Regions from separate parts of the Sporosarcina sp. YIM B06819 genome, predicted to be linked through region 2. Evidence: a T-box and tRNA genes for the amino acid it is inferred to sense, from the RefSeq annotation. Region 2 holds a T-box; the other holds one or more tRNA genes.

Region 1 (6,420 bases), on a different contig from region 2:
TTCTCAAGCGCAATATCCCCATTAAACATACCGTCCGTCATCATCAAAATAATATCTCCCGCCTTCAATTCCTCATTTTTAGCCTCCACGGAAAAGGAAGGAAGAAATCCAACAGGAACAGACTCACTATCCAGTCTTAAAAAGTCCTCTCCTCGTTTAATATACGTACTCATCGAACCTGCTTTCCAAGACCACAGCCGACCATCCTGCAAATCAATCAAAGCCAAATCGAGCGTGGCATACATATCATCAAGCCCATTTAACGACATCATGTAGTGAAGCGTATGCATAGCCGTTTCCGGATCCATTTTACGATCCAAGCATTCCCGCATCAGTCGAATGACCTTACGGCTCTCGCGATAGGCATTCAAGTCCTGTCCCATTCCATCCGACAACAACACCGCCGTTAGTCCATCATGAATGGGAAACACCTCATAGGCATCTCCCGCTTGGAACGACTCACTACCCGCCGTTGCCACAATGCCATAATCAAGCGAAAAACGAACAGCCGAACCGAATGTTAGTTGAATATGCGGGAAAGGCTGTTGTTGCACAATCGATTTGGCGACTTGAAACGGCTCCTCATACATTTCTTCCAAAACCGGTAGAATGAGTCGTTCCGCCACCGTTGTATCCGTTTCAAAATCAGACCTTTTCTCGGGAATACAACAAACAATTCGACGCGCCCCCCGTTCTCCTGATAAAATATCAATTTGAAAATACTCAATACCTTTCTCTTGCAATCGTCTGGCAAGCTCCTCCTCAACAGGCTTATAAATAGACAAATCCTCTTTCACTTCATTCATAATCTTATCCAAATGTGTACTCATATCTCGTAATTGAAGCGCAAGCATTTTCCGGCCATGTTGAAGTTGTCCCGTCAACAAGCGAGCCGTCGCTTGTTCCTCGAGTTCTGCTACCAGTCCATTAAACCGAATACATTTGTACTTAATCTTTTCTTCAACGCGGTGACGCGAGGCTTTTTTTGTCATGGAGTATGTCGATTCCCATTCATATAACAGCCTAGCCATATCATCATCCGCCGATTCCCAACATTTTGCATGGCGAAAACAAGATGCACAAGCCTTCGGAATCACTTGTGGGATTGGTTCCTCCTTATCTCCGCTAGAGGGTCGTCCACCAACAAGTGTCGACATGAATTCGGAAAACTGTTGGAAATCAGCCAGTTGCTCATCAAGACGCTCCGCTAACCACTTTTGACGTTTTTCCGAAGACTCCTGATTTTCTGGATAAAAGACGCTTCGAATTGGCTCTAGTTTTTTAGCTGGAATCAATAAAAATAGTACAGTCGCAACGCCCATTGTCACAAAGTATGAGCTATCCAATGGCAATGTTAAATCATAAAGAAGGAAGAATAATGACACAGAAGACGCCCCCACGACGATCCCCACTTTTCCAAAGCGACTAAGTACACCTGCAAAAAAGCCCGTCATGCCATATACAGCCATCATACCCGTGAATGACAACTCCGCTACCCCTATAATCGCAGCAATAATCATTGCGATTATCGTCGAAAATGGCAATCCCCCGACGAGTGCCGCGAGCAAAATGGTGATATGAATAAGCGTTCCAGCGACCGAAACATGACCAAGCATGATACCACTCATCCCCGTCGTTGCCATCGCCCCGACGAGACAAGCTGCCCCCAGTCGTTCTGGTGTCCATTTACCAAAAAAGATCCGATCTACAGGTGGAAAAGCAATGAATAGAAAAAATGTCATGATTAGCGCAAGCACCGCTTCAAAGCCGATAGATAATTGGACATTCAAAGGTGGCTGCCCCGCATACATAACAAACTGCCACAACACCTGTACAACGATGATGCAACCAGCCACTGTCAATGGTATCGATTTTCGGATGAATGGAAATCTAACAACCGCATTGAATAAAGCAATTAGTAAAAGATGAATAACCGCTTGTCCAATTCCAAGAAACGCACTACCTAACATCCCTCCGACAAACACCCACATGAGATATTTTTTAAAGCGTGCACGCGCTAGTGCCCACACTGGCAAGAAAAACGGTACAGCCGTGCCGAATAACACGGCCTGCGACAAGAAAAAGGAGCCAAACAAAAATAAGGTTGCAACGAGTATGTGTATCTTTTGCTTACCAAGCATCCCAACATACATACGAATCGGCTGACCCACCGGATGCGTCACATTGTCCATCAGTTTCATATCCCATTCCCCCTATGCCTACTATGCTCCCAGTATACATAGTGAATTGGCAGGAAATTGTCTGTTCATGACGACAAGAAAACAAAATGTTTCGACTCATTACGGTCTATTTTTCTTTTTTCCTACGATGGGTTGACACCAGGAAAGTTCGCATGTAATATGGGTATTGTTGTTCTCAACAACCGCAACAATTAATTACCACGGCGGCGTAGCTCAGCTGGCTAGAGCGTACGGTTCATACCCGTAAGGTCGGGGGTTCGATCCCCTCTGCCGCCATTAACGAAGGAACGAAGCCTTAGTTCGCGACGTCTAGAAACGGCTTCATGACCTACTTCTTGTGAACTCAACGACCGTTTAGACCCAAGAGTCTGGGAGTCGGAGCAAGACACTAGCTTTCAAAACTTTACACCTTAAAACAAAGAAGCGACAGGCAATGAGAAAACTCATTATCTGTCGCTTCTTTTATATCTATCGCACACTTTTCTCTTGAATTGAAGCAGCTAGCAAGTTATCCTCTTCTTGCGCCGCGGCCACCGCGTTTCGATTCTGTTGCTCTTTTCAAAGTTGAGAGACGCTCTTCGCTATCTTTCATAAACTTCGCCATCTTCGTTTCAAAATTCTCCGGACGATCAACCGGACTAGGACGACCACCTTGACGAGGACGCTGCGGACGTTGAGGACGTTCTGGACGTTGCTCAGACTCAGGCTTCGCTTTACGAATCGATAACCCAATCTTACCGTCTGTTCCTACATTCATCACTTTCACTTCAACCATGTCGCCTACTTTTAAATGCTCGTTAATGTCTTTGACATAGTTGTCTGCCACTTCACTAATATGGACAAGACCTGTCGCACCGCTCGGTAGCTCAACAAATGCTCCGAAGTTTGTGATCCCTGTTATTTTACCCTCTAACTTGCTGCCTACTTCAATTGACATAAAAAAAATGCTCCTCCTTAGAAATTAAGCGGGCCCCTTTTAGAAGCCTTGCAACCGTATTAATGATCCCGCAAAATGCAAGATCCCTACTCTTATTATAGCCAACAAAAAAAGAGTGTCAATAAGACTACTCTTTTCCGTCGTCTTTTTTATCGTTTTTCTTTTTATTTTCCGGAACTGAGAAAATAATTTCGCCGTTTTCAGACAAAAAGTATTCTTTCCGCGCAAGCTTTGCGATATAGTCATCATCATTCAATTTGACAAGTTGTCTTTTCAACATTTCTTGCTCTTCTTGCACAACTTCAAGCTGAGAAAGCATCTCTACTTGCTGTTTTTCCTTTGCTGCCAAAACTTGCTTCTGTTTGACCAACATCTGCGTTAAACCACCGAAAGTAATTACCGCAATAACTGCAAACACAGTCAGTCTCCGATACAACTTCACTTTCCGTGCATTTTTGCGACTTTCTTTCTTTTGCAGGGAACGGACATATTCAGTTTGAATCGTTGCAACCGTTGCCGGCGACTTTCTCTGCTGCTTTTGTTCCAAGTCCTGCACTTCCTCTCTTCACATCACCCATTGTTTGTCTATAAATTATATATCAATTCTCCTGCTTAATCAAACACGCCAAGGCGTATTTGGCCCGGATATTTATCGAGCTTGCTCGATAAATTCCCCTAAAAAAGGCTGCGGCTTGCGCCGAATTTTCACGATTCAGCTGGGGTTTGAGCCTCCACCTGAATTACGAACCTTTTTTGTATTCTTCTTACCACTTTTAGAAGCGGAAGATTTCGGCTGAATTAAGTTAGTAAGCCTTCTCGAAATGATACGATATAATTTAACGAATGGCATGAATAGGAATACAACGAACTTGACAATGATGCGAAGGATTTGCCGAATAATCGTGATGACGAGCCGGACAATGAACCATAACGGCTTGATTACGACCAGCAAGACTATTCTCCCAAGTAAACGGAATGGCTTATAGAAAAAACTAGCATACAGCAGCAGTCCACTAATCTGGGCAACTGGGTCATACATCCGCCACGCCCCATCCCGAACTAGAAAAAGGATATAAAAAGTCCAACATCCAACGACAATCCATCCAATGACTTCAAACCAGGCTGCATGCCTTCTGATAAATGTTTTTTTTCCGGCCTGCGCAGTTGCCGTCCCAATCATATCCATGAATGCCCCGGCAACAACGCCTGTCCCAATCATTGCAAGTAGACTAAGAAACTGAACGGATAGACTCATCCAAACAATTTATGGAGGAAGTTCTTGGAACCTGCTTCTTCTTCATCGTATTGGATGGTGGCAACCGTTCCTTCCAATGTGAGAAGTCCTTTATCGACGTCGAGATGGACGATACGAAGCTCCTCTCCGCGGATTTGTAGTAATCCTTGTGATGTCCGAATCAAAAATTCTTCCTGATCGAAGCGATCAATGGATTTTACCGATGTAAGATCCATCCTTTTTCTGTTGCGCATTGTTACGACATGGTCACCTGATGGGATTGTGTACGTAGGACTGTCCGTCTGGAATTGCATATTGTGCCTCCCCCTTTGCTTGTATGTTCACAGCCATCTTATGCCGGGACATAAAAAAACATGACAGGAGAATTATCCTGTCATGTTAGTTAAGTTGGTATCAAGGGATTCCATATCTGTTGATGAACCATTTACTTGCTTACAATACCGGTTAGAAAGGATTGAAAAATCCTTTCTCATTGGATCATTTTCGGTTCGCTTTCGCCAACTTGAGCAATTCGGCCATCACCATGCTTAATCAAACCATAGAACAAGTTCTCATCCTGCCCTTGAATCCCATTCAGATAATCACTATGATAAATTCTTTCGCTATCCAACGGCTCCAAGTAAGTATATCTGCCTTCCATCCAAACAAATCCTTTTGAACATAAGCGGCTCCCAAGTCATTCTCATTTTTTATAATAGGCTATATTAAATCTTAATGTTGTTTTTTGCCCAAAAGAAAACCGCCCTTTGAAAAGGCGGATACACTCATTTTTCTTTTAGCTAACATCATATCAATATTGATTATAATCGCCATGTTATTCACCTCAGACCGTCAAATCATTTTCTGATTTTATGTTAATCACTTCTTGTAGAAGCTGTTGGAGGATAGCAGCAAAAAAAGCGATAACCAACGAAGCAAAAATGATGATGAGTCCCATTAATCCAATAGGGGGGTCAACTTCTTTCGCTATAAAATGAAAGAGTGGCAAACCTAATACATACAAACCACTGATTGTAATCGCACAGCACTTTATGTCCTTTAACGACTTTACGGATAATTGAGATAACGCCGCATTCTCGTCAATGTACCGCAAAAGATTGAAAGCCCGATAGAGAGCAAAGTAAAAAGGCACAGCCGCTCCATACATCACGATGAAAACGAGATATTTCATTAGGACAATATTGGGATACAATTTTGCTGCGAAATTCGCCATATGGGGCACTAAAAATATACATAAAGCAAGAACCGGTAGTCCTAAAATAAAAACAGCTATTTTTAAAAACAATGTTGTGACTTCTTTCAAAATAAACACCTCACATTTTTTCTAGGAAATTTTTAATTGGTCTTTGAATAACACTTACAAAAGCTGCAACGGTACTTGTCACTAAAATACCCATTAGACTTAATGATATAGGACCTGCTGCATCATCTCCAGTGACTTTAGCAAGTACCATTAAGCTTACTATTCCTAACAGAATGAGGAAAATGATTGTAAAAGCACATTTTTTTATAACTTCCAAAGATTGGAGGGATAATTCAGAGAAAGCATTGCTTTTTTCGATATAGGTTAGTAGTTTAAATGCTTGATACAACGCAACAGAAAACGTAATACAGAATCCATATGCACATACTACAAAGGGGATTAGGAAGTAAGCCGTATCTGGATGTACCTTTGCATCTTTAATGGCTATCTCAGGCAACCAAAAGATACATAAAGCAAGCATCGCAATTCCAATCAGGAAAATAATTACCTTTAAGAAGGTGGTTGAACCTTGTTTTACATCCATTTAAAGCACCTCACTAATTTAATGATAAAATGACTTTAACACATAATTTATTGTTATTCAATAAATTAATATCGTTTTTTCATCTTATTATTATATCCTTTTAATTTCGACAAAAATAAAAAGCATTTCTCATCAAAAAGAAATGCTCTTACTTTAAAATGTTGAATTTACAACTTATTCAACTAAACCACCTGTAATTTAGATTAGATTCATGAGAATTCAACAAGTTCCAAGTACAGA
Region 2 (6,420 bases):
CGCTTCGGCTTGTACTCTAAAATTGTATTCAACAGCTCTTCGTCACAGCCTTTACGTGGTGGATCAACGACTAATACGTCAAATCGCTTACCGTCAGCGTACCATTTGGGAATGACAACTTCCGCTGCACCCGCTTCGAAATAAGCATTGTCGATGCCATTCAATTCCGCATTGCGCTTGGCATCTTCAATCGCCTGTGGAACGATTTCAACGCCGTACACTTCTTTCGCTTGTTGGGCGATAAACAAGGAGATTGTGCCGATGCCACAATAGGCATCAATGACAGACTCATTTCCTGTCAATTGCGCATAGTCGAGTGCTTGTCCATATAATACTTCCGTTTGTTTTGGATTCACTTGGTAGAAAGAATGAGCTGATATTTCAAAATCGATGTTGCCGATGGAATCGACAATCACTGATTTGCCGTGCAATAAAATCGTTTCATCACCGAAAATGACGTTTGTTTTTTGATCGTTAACGTTTTGCATAATGGACGTCACGCCCGGAATGACACGTTTGATCAATTCAATGGCTGCATCCTTTTGCGTAAATTTCTTTTTACGCGTCACTAAAACGACCATCACTTCACCGGTTGCGCGCCCTTTTCGGACGATTAAATGTCGAAGCATACCGAGATGAGTCTTTTCATCATAGGCGTCAATGCCCATCATATGCAGTTCATATTTCAACATAGCCATCAGATCATCTGCCTCGTGACTTTGAATGAGGCAAATATCTGTGTCAACGATGTGATGTGTGCGTGATTTGTAAAATCCAGAAACGACTTTGCCATCGCGTTCACTGAAAGGGATTTGTGATTTATTGCGGTAGCGCCATGGATCGTCCATTCCTTTGACAGGGTGAACGGGCACATGTGGTAGCTTCGCAACGCGGTCCATTACGTCACGCACCGTTTTCCGTTTTTGTACAAGTTGCCCCTCATAAGACAAATGCTGCATTTGACAGCCGCCGCATTCTGAGAATACATGACAAGGTGGCTCAACGCGATCGGGTGATGCTTTCGTCACCTTTAACAATCGCGCGAAGCCATAGTTCTTCAACGTTTTACCCACTTGAACATAAACCTCTTCACCAGGCAGCGCCCCAGGGATGAACAGCGGATAACCGTCTACTTTCGCAACGCCCGAGCCGTCATGCGTCAAATCCTCTACAAAGACATTCAATTTTTCGTTTCTATTTACACTAAAAGACATTATTTTTCCTCCACATTTCAGATGTCTCTAGTTTACCATAAAGTGAAACTTCAATCCGAGGAAAGCTCTAGCCCTCGGATTGTTAGTTGAACCAACCGGGCTTTTACAGGCAGTTGATTGAGTCTCCTTAAAGTCCTAAAGGGGATCTTACTGCCCGTTAATGCGGGATAGAAACAGGCATAACTATTTCTAAAGCGCATTGCTTTGCGCCTTTAATATAGCCAACTCTTCTTCAATTTTTGCCGTATCAATACGCTCGAACAACGGCTTGATCTTTGCAAACTGATAAGACGTTCTCTTAATGACTTGCCAATCGAAATCCGGTAGGTTCAACATAGCCTTCACTTCATCGCTCGAAGTAGGCAGAAATGGCGATAGCAACTGAGCGGTATTTGCTATGATGTGAACGCATGACAGCAATGTATTGTCACAAGCCACTCTATCCTCCGTGAGTTGTTTCCACGGTTGCTCGTGATCAAAATATTTATTGGCACCGCGAATCAATTCAAAGATTTCATCCAACGCCTGCTTAAAATGCCCTTCCTCGATTAATTGACCAACACGATCATATAACTGGTTAATATTCTCTTCGATGGCTTCGTTTATTTCTCCCTGTGTAATTTGTCCTCCATGTGATTTCTCTAAGAATTTCAATGTCCGGTTAATAAAATTACCATAAGCGCCAAGAAGTTCGGCATTATGACTAGAAATAAATTCTCTCCATGAAAAATCGGTGTCACGATTTTCAGGCGCATTCGTTGTTAAGAAATAACGAATGGAATCGGCATGATAATGTTCTAAAATATAGGGAACCCATACCGCCCAGTTATTGCTGGTAGATAACTTCTTTTTTTCGAGCGTCAAATATTCATTGGAAATAATATGTGTAGGCAATGCTGGATTTTTAATACCTAACAGAATCGCCGGCCAAATGATGGAGTGAAACGGGATATTATCCTTGCCATGGACGTAGTAGGACGTCGTGTTTTCATCCCAAAACTCGTTGATATCGTTCCCTGTTTGAGCCGCCCATTCGATGCTTGCGGAGTAATAGCCAGAAACCGCTTCAATCCAAACGTACACTTTTTTATCTTCGAAACCTTTGACAGGAATACTGACGCCATTTGCGATATCTCTAGAGACAGCACGATCTTGTAGCCCCTCTTTCAAATAGCGTTTGGATAATTGAACGGCATTATCTCGCCAAGTTTTATTGATAATAGCAGTCTCCACAACAGCCTCGAGTTCTTTTTGAAATTGGCTTAATTCAAAATAAAAATGCTCCGTTGTTCTCTTCACCGGCGTATTGCCACAAAGTTTACATACGGGTTTGATCAAATCTAGGGGATCTAAAATCGAAGAACAATTATCGCACTGATCTCCCCGTGATTTTGCTCCACAGTTTGGACATTCTCCTTCCACATAGCGGTCTGGAAGAAACTTTTGATCATGCTGACAATACATTTGCTCGATTTCTTTTTTATATAAATAGCCATTTTCAAGCAACGTTAAAAATATCTTTTGTACAGTTTGATGATGGTGTGGACTATCTGTTCTTGTGTATAAATCATAGGTGAAGCCTAATTTAGTAAAGCAGTCGGTAAACTCATTATGGAATCGATCTGCCACTTCTGTTACGGTTACACCTTCTTGGTCGGCACGAATTGAAATCGGTGTTCCATTACAATCGCTTCCCGAAACATACAACACCTTGTCACCCTTTAGTCGATAATAACGCGCTAAAATATCACCTGGTAATAGTGCTGCGATATGCCCTAAGTGCAACGAACCGTTAGCATATGGCCATGCTCCGCCAATAAAAATACTCATGATAACTAACATCTCCCTTTTTGAATAAATGAATCAATCACGCCCCGGCGTAATTGCGTCCGGAGTCTTTATCTGGATTCTACTGAATCCAGATAAAAAAAACCTCGCCCTCATCGAATAAATCGATAAGGACGAGGTTTGAAACTCGTGGTACCACCTTAGTTATGCAAACAACTCACATTGTTTGCCTCCAAAAGTACAAGGCGTGTAACTGCCTTTATACTTTGACATTTGTAACAAGTGTCAAATCTTGTCGTAGCCTACTAGTGTAAACACGTTCAGTACGCAGCTCAGAGATCATGTTCAAACGATTCGTCTGCTTCATTTCCACCGACAGAAGCTCTCTATATGACACCCTCATTTTACTTTTCCTCTTCAACGCTTTTCATTATTTCTATTTATAGTAATGAACTTATTTGAAGAAAGCAAGGAAATTCTACGCGACGAGTTGGTTAACAACGTATGCCGCAATGTTCGCAACGTTTTCATCGAACTAAACAACGTTCGAACAACTAAACAACGTTTTCCATAATGCTCACAACGTTCCCCCCTACTAGGCAACACTCGCACCGAACTTAACAATGTTATGCTAAAACTAAACAACGTCCACACAAAAAACAGACGCCCCAACGACGCCTGCTGTCCCACCAATCACTTTTCTCTCTCTATCTGCTTCCTAACTGCCCCATCCATCGGAGCAACGACAAATGCCACGATAAGCCCGCCGATAAGAACAATGAATGGTGCATAAAACATTAGAAAATGGGTCATCAACTATTCCTCCTTATGCGTGGTAGTCGCCTTTTCCGCGGACATAATCTTTATCAAACAAAAACAAGCGCATGAGCAAATACAATGATGGAATGAGTAGCCCAAGTCCCATGATGAACACAACAATCAATGATATCGCCATCGCTGGGTTCGTGAAGCTATCGTAAATCGTCAAATAGGGATACAACAAATATGGATAATGGGATGCACCATAGCCAAAGAAAGCAAAGGCAAACTGCCCCACCAGTAATATAAATGCAAGCCCGTACTTACTACGTGTCCACAGCAACCAAACTGTTCCGACAAACATCAGAAATGATACTAAGAACAACGGCCAGAAGTTTTGGATGTTGCTATAATGCTCTGGATTGTGATTGCGCAATTCGACGATGATGCCGCCTGCCGTAATCATTGTAGGCAATGCCCAAATGAGCGCATATTTACGCAGTAGCTTCGTCGCTTCTACGTCACCAGCTTTATTGGCGTACCATGTTAAAAACACTGCCGATATATAAAGCGTCGCCACAATACTCAACACAACAATCGCCCATGTCAACGGGCTCGTAAACAGCATCCAATAATCAAGCACAGGATTGCCATCCACCATTTCAATAAAGCCACCTTCTGAAATCGTCAATACAATGGACAGCGAAGCAGGAATTAAAATCCCGGCAACTCCATACATAAACGAGTAGCCTTTGTGGCCGCGTGCCCCATACGTTTCAAAGGCATAATACGAACCACGAATCGCCAGCAAAATTACGCCAATACTAACAGGCACGAGCAATGTCGTCCCGTAATAGAACGCCGTTTTAGGGAAGAAGCCAATAATCCCAACAAAGAAAAACACTAGGAAAACATTCGTCACTTCCCAAACGGGCGATAAATAACGCTGGATAATATTCGTTAAAATACGCTTACGTCCTGTCAGCAAACTGTACGCATTAAAAAATCCTGCTCCGAAGTCAATTGCTCCTACCAAGATATAACCCAACAGAAAGGTCCATAAAACCGAAATCCCAAGTATTTCGAGTGTCATAACATATCGCCACCTTTCTCCGTGTGACGCTCTTCAATTTCACGTTCAACAGGATTTTTTCGGAACATCCGTCGCAATACGACAACACTACCGACGCCTAGTACGAGATATAACAGTGAGAACAACACTAACATCGTATCAACCTGACCACTCGTTGTAGCCGCCTCCTGCGTGCGCATGAGGCCACGTAGAATCCATGGCTGTCTACCGACTTCTGCCATCCACCAACCTGCTTCAATCGCCAGGATGGAAAGCGGACCACCAAAGACAATTAACCAGCGGAACCATTTCGTCGTCACCATTTTCCAACGACGTTTTGTGCCTAGCCAAAATACACCAGACAACACCGTCATCCAAATACCAATGGTCACCATAATGTCAAATAAATAATGGATGTACAAGGGCGGTGTATCTTCTTCTGCAAATTGGTCGAGTCCAATGACTTCTGCCGTCGGATTATTATGTGCCAGTATCGACAACGCAAATGGGATTTTAAGCGCGTACTTCACTTCTCCATCATCTAACACACCATAAAGAATTAGCGGTGCTTTTCCTTCCGTTTCAAAATGCCACTCAGCCGCTGCTAATTTCTCCGGTTGATATTCAGCTAAATACTTCCCCGAAAAATCGCCGATAACCGCCGCTGCAACGGAAAATATCAAACCGACTTTCATCGTCAAATAAAGAGCTTTTTTATGGTACTCATGATTCGAACCTTTCAACAAACGGAATGCCGCAATCGACGCAAGCACAAATGCCGCAGTCATATAAGATGTCACAACAACATGTGCCACTTTCGTTGGCATCGCAGGGTTAAACATGGCAAGCAACGGATTAATATTAATAAGCTCCCCATCTACAATATCAAACCCTTGCGGCGCATTCATAAACGCATTAACAATCGTAATAAACACCGCAGAGAACGAAGCCCCGATGGCTACAGGAATCAATAATAGTAAATGCTTTTTCTGATTCTCAAATCGATCCCATGTATATAAATAAATGCCCAGAAAAATAGCTTCAAAAAAGAATGCGAATGTTTCCATGAACAGCGGCAGTGCAATCACATTTCCCGCAAGCTCCATGAAATTCGGCCATAACAAGGATAATTGCAAACCAATCGCGGTTCCAGTGACAACACCGACGGCAACGGTAATAACAAAACCACGTGCCCAGCGCCGGGCCAGTAAAATATAATGCTCATCATTTTTCTTAATACCAACCCATTGCGCAATCATAATCATCAATGGAATCCCAACGCCGATGGTTGCGTAAATAATATGAAAAGATAAGGTCGTTTCTGTTAATACGCGTGAAAAAAAGACGGATTCTTCATTTCCCATATAGCTTCCCCCTTCAACTTCCCAAAATCCGACCTAGAATGGATAATGTCATAATGCCTGCAATCACAAACGCCAGCCACATCAGCCGTCTTTCTTGTTTCTTATACACCGCGGCACATCCTTTCTACTCATGACATGCAAAATGTGTAATCTCCTTCTCTTCTCTTATACCCATAATTCTTCTTTATCATGTATCCTATGAGAAATAACTTCAATACATCCA

Evidence for each region. A T-box is a leader RNA that pairs with one kind of tRNA and senses whether it is charged. The one in region 2 lies ahead of metG (methionine--tRNA ligase), so its partner is inferred to be a tRNA-Met.
Region 1: it has a tRNA-Met gene. The T-box ahead of metG (methionine--tRNA ligase) is inferred to sense a tRNA for this amino acid. The anticodon was not compared.

Annotation. Positions count from the first base shown of each region.
Region 1 covers NZ_JAWLIQ010000024.1:38,371-44,790, reverse strand. Annotated here, with positions in the region: gene R2B72_RS15065 (SpoIIE family protein phosphatase) at 1-2,201, opposite strand, end outside; tRNA gene R2B72_RS15060 (tRNA-Met) at 2,404-2,477, shown strand; gene R2B72_RS15055 (S1 domain-containing RNA-binding protein) at 2,710-3,138, opposite strand; gene R2B72_RS15050 (FtsB family cell division protein) at 3,266-3,694, opposite strand; gene yabQ (spore cortex biosynthesis protein YabQ) at 3,851-4,393, opposite strand; gene yabP (sporulation protein YabP) at 4,390-4,686, opposite strand; gene R2B72_RS15035 (hypothetical protein) at 4,863-5,033, opposite strand; partial or broken gene R2B72_RS18700 (transcriptional regulator) at 5,138-5,215, opposite strand; gene R2B72_RS15030 (DUF2975 domain-containing protein) at 5,217-5,696, opposite strand; gene R2B72_RS15025 (DUF2975 domain-containing protein) at 5,707-6,180, opposite strand.
Region 2 covers NZ_JAWLIQ010000013.1:21,365-27,784, reverse strand. Annotated here, with positions in the region: gene rlmD (23S rRNA (uracil(1939)-C(5))-methyltransferase RlmD) at 1-1,214, opposite strand, end outside; gene metG (methionine--tRNA ligase) at 1,404-3,044, opposite strand; T-box leader at 3,169-3,432, opposite strand; gene cydS (cytochrome bd oxidase small subunit CydS) at 3,696-3,815, opposite strand; gene R2B72_RS10175 (cytochrome d ubiquinol oxidase subunit II) at 3,829-4,854, opposite strand; gene R2B72_RS10170 (cytochrome ubiquinol oxidase subunit I) at 4,851-6,197, opposite strand.